DNA from 3 places in the Streptomyces sp. PU-14G genome. Region 1 is predicted to be linked to each of the others. Evidence: riboswitches for the same ligand, from Rfam matches in the RefSeq annotation. Region 1 holds a riboswitch; each other region holds the start of a gene.
What was found. A riboswitch is a leader RNA that binds a small molecule or an ion and turns the genes downstream of it on or off. The one in region 1 is predicted to bind thiamine pyrophosphate.

Region 2: it holds a riboswitch for thiamine pyrophosphate, as region 1 does, so the genes downstream of both, thiC (phosphomethylpyrimidine synthase ThiC) here and thiO (glycine oxidase ThiO) in region 1, are expected to answer to the same signal.
Region 3: it holds a riboswitch for thiamine pyrophosphate, as region 1 does, so the genes downstream of both, AB8Z75_RS11110 (thiamine ABC transporter substrate binding subunit) here and thiO (glycine oxidase ThiO) in region 1, are expected to answer to the same signal.

What each region holds. Positions count from the first base shown of each region.
Region 1 covers NZ_JASKYT010000186.1:9,968-13,224, reverse strand. Annotated here, with positions in the region: gene AB8Z75_RS21060 (thiazole synthase) at 1-465, opposite strand, end outside; gene thiS (sulfur carrier protein ThiS) at 474-695, opposite strand; gene thiO (glycine oxidase ThiO) at 692-1,882, opposite strand; TPP riboswitch at 1,879-1,993, opposite strand; gene AB8Z75_RS21045 (NAD(P)/FAD-dependent oxidoreductase) at 2,162-3,257, shown strand, end outside.
Region 2 covers NZ_JASKYT010000335.1:383-3,639, forward strand. Annotated here, with positions in the region: gene thiC (phosphomethylpyrimidine synthase ThiC) at 1-1,531, opposite strand, end outside; TPP riboswitch at 1,524-1,657, opposite strand; gene AB8Z75_RS27860 (YibE/F family protein) at 1,936-3,257, shown strand, end outside.
Region 3 covers NZ_JASKYT010000067.1:5,432-8,688, reverse strand. Annotated here, with positions in the region: gene AB8Z75_RS11115 (ABC transporter permease) at 1-650, opposite strand, end outside; gene AB8Z75_RS11110 (thiamine ABC transporter substrate binding subunit) at 710-1,786, opposite strand; TPP riboswitch at 1,782-1,894, opposite strand; gene rlmN (23S rRNA (adenine(2503)-C(2))-methyltransferase RlmN) at 2,031-3,137, opposite strand; gene AB8Z75_RS11100 (phosphatidate cytidylyltransferase) at 3,175-3,257, opposite strand, start outside.

The DNA of each region.
Region 1 (3,257 bases):
GCCGAGCGGCATGATCGCGGCGCAGCCGACGTCCTCGAGTTTGCGGGCGAGGACGGGGTCGTCGTTGGTGTAGGGCAGCACGGTGAAGCCGTCGTCGACCAGGGTCTCGGCGGCGTCGAGGAGTTCGACGGGGTCGGGCAGCAGGGTGCGTTCGTCGGCGATGACCTCGAGCTTGACCCAGTCGGTGCCCAGCGCTTCGCGCGCGAGCCGCGCGGTGAGCACGGCTTCTCCCGCCGTGTAGCAGCCCGCGGTGTTGGGCAGGACGCGGATGCCGTGCCGTTCGAGTACGGACAGTACGGAGCCGCTGACGGACGGGTCGAGGCGCCGCATGGCGACGGTGGTCAGTTCGGTGCCCGAGGCGAGCAGGGATTTCTCCAGCACGTCCAGGCTGGGGGCGCCGCCGGTGCCCATGATCAGGCGGGAGTTGAGGGTGGTGTCGCCTATGGTCAGCGGATCGTCGGCCATGGTGGTGCTCAGCCTCCCTGGACTGCGGTGAGTACTTCGACGCGGTCGCCCTCGCCGAGCGCGGTGGTGGCCCAGCTGCCGCGGGGGACGACGTCCTCGTTGAGCGCGGCGGCCACCCCTGAGGGTGCGGCGGTGAGGGCGGTCACGAGCTGGTCGAGGGTGGTCCCCTCCGTCAGCCGGCGGGGTTCGCCGTTGACGGAGACGGTGACCTGCGCGGTGGTGGAGGTCATGCGGTCTGCTCCTGCGGCTCGGGGGCGGGGGACGTGGCGAAGCGGTCCGGGGTGAACGCCCGGGCGAGGGGCGGCAGCTCGCCGTCGGCCAGCAGCTCGGCCAGCACGTCGCCGGTGAGCGGGGTGAGCAGCACGCCGTTGCGGTGGTGTCCGGTGGCCAGGTGGAGCCCGGGCAGGGCGGTGGGGCCGAGCAGGGGCGCGTTGTCGGGGGAGCTGGGGCGCAGGCCCGCGACGGTTTCGGCCAGTGGCAGTTCGGTGACGCCGGGCACGAGTTCGTGCGCGTCCCGCAGCAGTTCGTAGACGCCGCCCGCGGTGACGGTGGTGTCCCAGCCCAGTTCCTCGCTGGTGGCGCCGACGACCAGTTCGCCGTTCTCGCGCGGCACCAGGTAGAGCGCCCCGCCGCGGACGACGGCGCGGACGGTCCGGGAGAGGAACGGCCCGCGGGCGCCACCGGACGCCGGCATCCGCAGCCGCAGCACCTGGCCCTTGACGGGGCGGACCGGCACCGGCACGTGGGCGGGCACGCCGTCGAGCGTGCCGCTGCGCGAGCCGAGCGCGAGGACGGTCTGGCCAGCGGACACCTCGCCGCCGTCGGCGGTGGCGGCGCCCACGGCCCGGCCGCCGGCGACCAGGAGCCGCCTCGCCGTGGTCCGCCGGAAGGCGACTCCCGCGTGTGCGCAGGCCCGCAGCAGGGCCGCGGCCAGGCGGCGCGGGTCGATCTGGTGGTCGCCGTCGACGCGGACCCCGCCGCGTACGGACGGCGCCAGCATCGGCTCCAGGCGGCGGCATTCGCGCCCGGTCAGCCACTCGGAGCGCAGGCCGCACCGCTGTTGCAGCGCGTGCAGCTCGCTCAGGTGGGCGCGGTCGTCGGCGTCGAGCGCGACGGCGAGGGTGCCGCAGGCGCGGTGGCCGACGTCGAGTCCTGACGCCTCTTCCAGCTCGGCGACGAAGCCGGGGTAGCGGGCGGCGGAGGCGAGGTTGAGGTCGAGGAGTGTCTCCTCGCCGTAGTGCAGTTCGGTGACGGCCGCGAGCATGCCGGCCGCGACCTGTGCCGCGCCGCCGCCGGGCTCGGGGTCGACGACGGTGACGCGTAGCCCGCGCCGGGCGGCGCGCCAGGCGGTGACCAGGCCGATGAGGCCGCCGCCGAGGACGAGGACGTCGGGGTGGCCCGAGTGCGTGTCGCGCATGGGGATGCCGCTGCTCCCTTCGCCGGAATGACCCGGATCAGGTTCGGACGGTCGGAGGCCGTCTCAGCCTCCCTCTCAGCCCGGTGCGTCCGGGCTCCCGCGTGTGCTGGGTGTACGGGGGCCAGCCTACTGCGGTGCTCAGCCCCGGGGTAAGGGCCTCGGCCGGTGGTCGTAGCCGATCCCGGTCGGCCGTCCGAGGGCGGGCGGGCCCCACCGGCATACAGTGAGCGCGTGAGTGGGAGCGGAGAGCAGCAGCGGGTCGTGATCGTGGGTGCCGGCATGGCGGGGGTGCAGACCGCCGTGCAGCTGCGGGAGCAGGGCTGGCCGGGGTCGGTGCGGCTGATCGGCGCCGAGCCGCACGCCCCCTACGACCGGCCGCCGCTGTCGAAGGCCGTGCTGCTGGGCACCGGCGAGGAGACCGAGGCGCCGCTCTTCGACATCGACTTCGCCGGTCTGGACATCGAGCTGGAGCTGGGCCGCGCCGTCACGGGGCTGCGTGCGGACGAGCGGCTGCTGGTCACCGACGCGGGACCCGTGCACTACGACCGCCTGGTCGTGGCGACCGGCGCGGAGCCGGTGGCGCTGCCCGGCAGCGAGGGTGTGCCGGGGGTGCACCTGCTGCGCACCCTGGACGATGCCAGGCGGCTGCGTCCGGTGCTGGCCGAGCGCGCCCGTGTCGTCGTGGTGGGGGCGGGCTGGATCGGTGCGGAGTTCGCGACGGCGGCGCGTGAGCGCGACTGCGAGGTGACGGTGGTCGAGGCCGCCGGCACGCCGCTGCCCGGCGCCCTGCCCGCGCTGGTCTCGGAGCCGATGCGGGCCTGGTACGCGCAGGCCGGGGTGGAGCTGCGTACCGGTGTGGCCGTCTCGGGCGTCGAGCGGGGTGCGGTGCTGCTGGCCGACGGGGACAGGCTGGCGGCCGGCGCGGTCGTCGTCGGCATCGGCGCCCGCCCGGCCACCGGATGGCTGCGCGACTCCGGTGTCGAGCTGGGCCCCGACGGTGCGGTGCGCGCCGACTCCCGGCTGCGCGCTTCCCTGGCCGGGGTGTACGCGGTGGGGGACTGCGCCTCCTTCCCGTCGGCCCGCTACGGCGAGCGGCTGCTGGTCCACCACTGGGACAACGCGCTCCAGGGGCCGCGTACGGTGGCCGCGAACCTGCTGGCCGAGGGGCATGCCGACGGCGCGGCCGACAGCGTCGACTACGACCCGGTGCCGTATTTCTGGTCCGAGCAGTTCGGCCGCTTCGTGCAGTACGCGGGGCACCACGGCGAGGGCGACGAGCTGGTGTGGCGCGGTGATCCGGGCGGTGCCGCCTGGAGCGTGTGCTGGCTGCGCGGTGAGCGGCTGGCCGCGCTGCTGGCGGTCGGCCGTCCGCGCG
Region 2 (3,257 bases), on a different contig from region 1:
ACAGGGCGTCGTCCCAGTCCTGGGCGCCGGGGTGGCCCTTGGCGAGGTCCGCGGCGTGGGCGGCGATCTTGTAGGTGATCACGCCGGTCTTGACGTCGTCCTTGTCGGGCAGTCCGAGGTGTTCCTTGGGGGTGACGTAGCAGAGCATCGCGGTGCCCCACCAGCCGATCATCGCGGCGCCGATGCCGCTGGTGATGTGGTCGTAGGCGGGTGCGATGTCCGTGGTGAGGGGCCCCAGGGTGTAGAAGGGGGCCTCTTCGCAGACCTCCTGCTGCCGGTCGACGTTCTCCTTGATCTTGTGCATCGGGACGTGTCCCGGGCCTTCGATCATGGTCTGCACGTCGTGCGCCTTGGCGATGCGGTTGAGCTCGCCGAGGGTGTCCAACTCGGCCATCTGTGCGGTGTCGTTGGCGTCGGCGATCGATCCGGGGCGCAGCCCGTCGCCGAGCGAGAACGTCACGTCGTAGGCGCGCAGGATCTCGCACAGCTCGCTGAAGTGCTCGTACAGGAAGCTCTCCCTGTGGTGGGCGAGGCACCAGGCGGCCATGATGGAGCCGCCGCGCGAGACGATGCCGGTCTTGCGGCGCGCTGTCAGCGGCACGTACCGCAGCAGCACGCCGGCGTGGACCGTCATGTAGTCGACGCCCTGTTCGCACTGTTCGAGGACGGTGTCCTTGTACACGTCCCAGGACAGCTCCTCGGCCTTGCCGTCCACCTTCTCCAGCGCCTGGTAGAGCGGCACGGTGCCGATGGGGACGGGGGAGTTGCGCAGCACCCATTCCCGGGTGGTGTGGATGTTGCGTCCCGTGGACAGGTCCATGACGGTGTCGGTGCCCCAGCGGGTCGCCCACGTCATCTTCTCGACCTCTTCCTCGATGGAGGAGGTGACGGCCGAGTTGCCGATGTTGGCGTTGACCTTCACCAGGAAGTTCTTCCCGATGATCATCGGCTCGGTCTCGGGGTGGTTGACGTTGGCCGGGAGGACGGCCCGGCCGCCCGCGATCTCGTCCCTGACGAACTCGGGCGTCAGGTTCTCGCGGAGTGCGACGTACTCCATCTCCGGTGTGATCTCGCCCCGCTTGGCGTACGCGAGCTGGGTGACGGCGGCGCCGTCGCGGCCCCGGCGCGGCTGGCGTGGGCGGCCGGGGAAGACGGCGTCCAGGCCGGCCAGGTCACTCGATCCGCTCCGGAGCAGTCCGCCGCGCGGGCTGGTGTGCTTGAGTCCGTCGTCCTCGGGCCGCAGTGCGCGGCCCGCGTACTCCTCGGTGTCCCCCCTCTGGATGATCCAGTTCTCGCGCAGCGGTGCGAGACCGCGGCGCACGTCGGTGTCGATGGCGGGGTCGGTGTACGGCCCGGAGGTGTCGTAGAGCGTCACGTCCTTGCCGTTGGTGAGATGCACGCGTCGGACGGGCACCCGGATGTCCGGGCGCGGTCCTTGCAGATATCCCTTGTGCGAGCCGATGGCGCGCTGCGCGGGCTCGGTGGCGTCCGAGGTGTTCTCGGGGCGCGCGTGTGCATCCTGCGTGGTCATGAGACCCACTCCCTACGCCGGCATTACCCGGTAACAGGTTCGGCGGTCGGCGCAGCGGCTTCCGTGGTTTATCACGGAGGTCAGCGCCCTCTCAGCCCCGTGCTCGGAGCTCCCGCGATGTGCAAAGGCGTCTCTACGCTAACGGCACACCGCCCGTACTGAACACCCCGCATGGCCGTTCTTGCGATGATCGGTCGGTGACCCACTCGCACTCGCCGGACCAACCGACGCCCCACCGCGGCCCCGCGCCCGGCTCCGCCCACCCTCCCGAGCCGGGCCGGCCCCCTGTGCAGGGGGAGGTTCACGGACCCGCACCCGCGCAGGGAGAGGGCTACGGCTACGCACCCGTGCAGGGAGAGGGCTACGGCTACGCGCCCGCGCAGCAGGCGCACGGTCAAGGCCACGTGCACGGTCAAGTCCCCGCGTACGGCCAAGACCACGGTCACGCCCACGGGCACGGGCACGCTCATGGGCAAAGCCACACCCACGGGCACGCCCAAGGAAACGGGCACGGCCACGCCCATGGCCACGGGCACGGGCACGGGCACGGGCACGGGCCGGCGGCGCCCGTCTCCCGTCATTTGCGGAAGGTGATCGCCGCCGTGCTCGTGCCGTTCGCGGTGGCGGTGCTGGCAGGGCTGGTGGTGCTGTGGCCCGGCGGGGCGCCAGGGCACCCGCACGATCACTCGGGTGTCGGCTTCGACCGGCCGACGTTCGGTGCGAAGGTGACCAAGCTGGTCGAGGTCGACTGCGGTGACGTCAACGTCCGCCAGCCACCGCCTGCTTCGGGTGGCGGCTCGGCCGGGCAGTCGGCGGGCGGCGCGCAGGGCCAGGGCGGGGGAGCGCACGGCCCGTGCCGCAAGGCGACGGTGGAGGTCACCGAGGGCAAGGACGCGGGCCGCACCTTCACGGAGGTCGTCACTCCGGATGCCACCCGCACCTACGAGGTCGGCCAGAAGGTCGTGGTCGGGTACTCCGAGAAGGCGCCGCGCAAGCTGCAGTACAGCGTCGTCGACACCAATCGCGATGTGCCCATGGTGCTGCTCGCCGTCGTGTTCGCGCTCGTGGTGGTGCTGGTGGGGCGGTTGCGCGGGGTGTTGGCACTGGTCGGGCTGGTCATCAGCTTCGCGGTGCTGACGCTGTTCATCCTGCCGGCGATACTCCAGGGGTCGAATCCGCTGGTGGTGGCGGTGATCGGGGGCAGCGCCATCATGCTGGCCACGCTGTACCTGTGCCACGGGCTGTCGGCCCGCACCTCGGTGGCGGTGCTGGGGACGCTGGTGTCGCTGCTGCTGATCGGAGTGCTGGGGTCGCTGTTCATCGACTGGGCCCAGCTGACCGGCAACACCGACGACCAGACGGGGCTGGTGCACGGGCTGTATCCCGGCATCGAGATCCAGGGGCTGCTGCTGGCCGGGGTGCTGATCGGCTCGCTCGGCGTGCTGGACGACGTGACGGTCACCCAGACGTCGGCCGTGTGGGAGCTGCGGGAGGCGGATCCGGGGGCGAGCTGGCTCAAGATCTACCGCTCCGCCATGCGCATCGGGCGGGATCACATCGCGTCCGTCGTCAACACGCTGGTGCTGGCGTACGCGGGTGCCGCGCTGCCGCTGCTGCTGCTGTTCTCCATCGCGCGCAGTGACGTGACGATGGTCGCCACGAGCGAGGTGGTCGCCGAGGAGATCGTCCGCACCCTGGTCGGCTCCATCGGTCTTGTCGCCTCGGT
Region 3 (3,257 bases), on a different contig from region 1:
CGGTAGATCTCCACCTCCAGCGTGGCGAAGCGCGGCCCGCCGAGCACCTGGATGACGCCGAAGCTGGTGAAGGTGAACAGGAAGACGATGAGGGCCGCGGCACCGACGGACGGCGCCAACGCGGGCAGGGTGACACGCCGCCACGCGGTGAACCGTCCGGCGCCCAGCATCCGTGCCGCCTCCTCCTGGCGCGGGTCCAACTGGGACCAGAAACCGCCGACCGTACGGACGACGACGGCGTAGTTGAGGACCACGTGTGCCAGCAGAATGGCCCACACGCTGGTGTCCAGGCGCAGTCCGAACCACGCGTCAAGGGCCCCTCCGCGCCCGGCGAGCGCGAGGATCGCGGAGCCGATGACGACGGTCGGCAGGACGAACGGCACGGTCACCACCGCGCGCAACAGCCGCTTGCCGGGGAAGTCGAGCCGCGCGAAGACCCAGGCGGCGGGCAGCGCCAGGGCGAGGGTCAAAGCTGTGGAGGCGGCTGCCTGCCACACGGTGAACCACAGCACCTTCAGAGTCCCGGCGTCACCGAGCACCTGCCCGAGCCGCTCCAGGTGCCAGTGGCTGCCGGCACGCAGCCCGCGCCCGACGATCGCGGCGACGGGGTAGCCGAAGAAGACGGCGAAGAACGCCACCGGCACGGCCATCAGCCCGAGCCGCACCCAAGTGCCCCGGTCCCGGGGGCGGCGGGTGCGGCTTCCGGGGGCTATTTCACGGCGAGCGAGGTCCACGTCTTGATCCACCGCTCACGGTTCTTGGTGATCTTTTCGGGGGGAAGAGTGGCCGGATCCTCGATGGTCTGGCCGTACTTGGTGAACAGCTGCGGCAACTCCGCGTCCTCGCGGACCGGGCTGACGAACATCTGCAGCGGCAGGTCCTCCTGGAACCGCTTGCCGAGCAGGAAGTCGAGCAGCTTCTTGCCGCCCTTGGTGTTCTTCGCCCCGGCGAGCAGTCCGGCGTACTCGGTCTGCCCGAAGCACGTCCCCTTCGCGACGCCTGTGGGCGCCTGCGCGGGCGGGTTCTTGTCACCCAGCACCTCGACGGGCGGGCTGGAGGCGTAGGAGACGACGAGAGGCTTGTCGCCCTTGCCCTTGCCGCCGCGTGACCCGGTGAAGCGGTCGTTGTAGGCCTGCTCCCAGCCGTCGACGACCTCCACACCGTTGGCCCGCAGCTTCTTCCAGTAGCCCTGCCAGCCCTTCTCGCCGTACTCGGCGATGCTCGCCAGGACGAAGGCCAGCCCGGGCGAGGAGGTGGCGGCGTCCTCGGTCACCAGGAGGTCCTTGTAGCGGGGCTTGGTCAGGTCGTCCAGGGTGCGCGGGGGTTCGAGTTTCTTGTCCGCGAACCACGCGCGGTCGTAGTTGACGCACACCTCGCCGGTGTCGACGGGGGTGACCCGGTGCTTCTTCCGGTCGGCCTGGAGCCGTTCGGGAACCTTGTCCAGCCCCTTGGCCCGGTACGGCGTGAAGACGCCCCGGTCGAGGGGGCGGGAGAGGAGGGTGTTGTCGACGCCGAAGAAGACGTCTCCCTGCGGGTTGCCCTTGTTGAGGACGGCCTGGTTGACGGCGGCTCCGGCGTCGCCGCCACGGAGCACCTTGACCTTGTAGCCGGTCTTCTTGGTGAAGTCCCGAAGAACGGACTTGGAGACGGCGAAGGAGTCATGCGTGACGAGAGTGACCGTCTTGGAGTCCCCGCCGCCGCCCGAGCCGCCGCAAGCGGTGGCGAGAAGGGCGAGGGTGAGGGCGGCTGTGGTGGCAGCGGCGGCGCGCCGCACGTGCGTGTTCATCAAGGCATCGACTTCCTACCCGGCATGACCCGGGCGAGGTTCGAGGGTCTGCGGCACGTACGGGACGGCCGCACTCTCAGCGCTGTGAGCGCTCCCCTGTCGGCTGTTCGGTTGTGTGCGGATACCGGCCGGTCGGTGGCGAGCCGGCATCAGCGGTCGGTCGCAGCCGGTTTCGACTGCGCGGTGGGGTGCCGTTCGGGCACACCCCATCGAACAGTACCAGCCGGGCCCAACTACACGGTCGTCAGCGTTCCGTCGCCGCGAGCTGGCCGCACGCTCCATCGATCTCCTGGCCCCGGGTGTCCCGGACGGTCACCGCCACACCGTGCGAGGCGAGCGTCCGCACGAACTCGGCCTCGTCCTCGGGGCGGGAGGCGGTCCACTTCGAGCCGGGCGTCGGGTTGAGCGGGATGAGGTTGACGTGCACCCGCTTGCCCTTCAGCAGCCGCCCCAGCAGGTCGGCACGCCACGCCTGGTCGTTGATGTCCCTGATCAGGGCGTACTCGATGGAGACCCGGCGCCCGGACTTGGCCGCGTACTCCCAGGCCGCGTCCAGCACCTCCCTGACCTTCCAGCGGGTGTTGACGGGGACGAGGGTGTCGCGCAGCTCGTCGTCGGGGGCGTGCAGCGAGACCGCCAGGCGGCATTTGAAGCCCTCGTCGGCGAAGCGCAGCATGGCCGGAACCAGACCCACGGTGGAGACGGTGATGCCCCGCTGCGAGATTCCCAGCCCGTCCGGCTCCGGGTCGGTCAGCCTGCGGATCGCCCCGATGACCCGCTTGTAGTTCGCCAGCGGTTCGCCCATGCCCATGAAGACGATGTTCGACAACCGCGCCGGACCACCCGGCACCTCGCCGTCCCGCAGCGCACGCATACCGTCGACGATCTGGTGGACGATCTCGGCGGTGGACAGGTTGCGGTCCAGCCCTGCCTGGCCGGTCGCGCAGAACGGGCAGTTCATGCCGCAGCCGGCCTGTGAGCTGATGCACATGGTGACCCGGTCCGGGTAGCGCATCAGCACGGACTCCACCAGCGTTCCGTCGTGCAGCTTCCACAGCGTCTTACGGGTGGCATCGTCGTCACAGCTGATGTGCCGCACCACGCTCATCAGCTCGGGCAGCAGCTCGGCGGCCAGCTTCTCGCGGGCAGCGGCGGGGATGTCCGTCCACTGCTCGGGGCGGTGCTCCAGCCGCGCGAAGTAGTGCTGGGAGAGCTGCTTGGCGCGGAACGGCTTCTCCCCCGCCGCGGCAACGGCGTCCCGCCGCTCGGCGGGGCTGAGGTCGGCGAGGTGCCGCGGCGGCTTCTTGGCTCCGCGCGGCGCGACGAACGTGAGTTCTCCGGGTGCAGGCATAGCTCATCCAGTGTCGCAGACCCGCGACGGTGCTCTCTCAGCCTGCCCCGACGAAGATCACCAGGAGCAGCCAGACAACGGGGGCCGTCGGCAGCAGGGAGTCGAGGCGGTCCATGATGC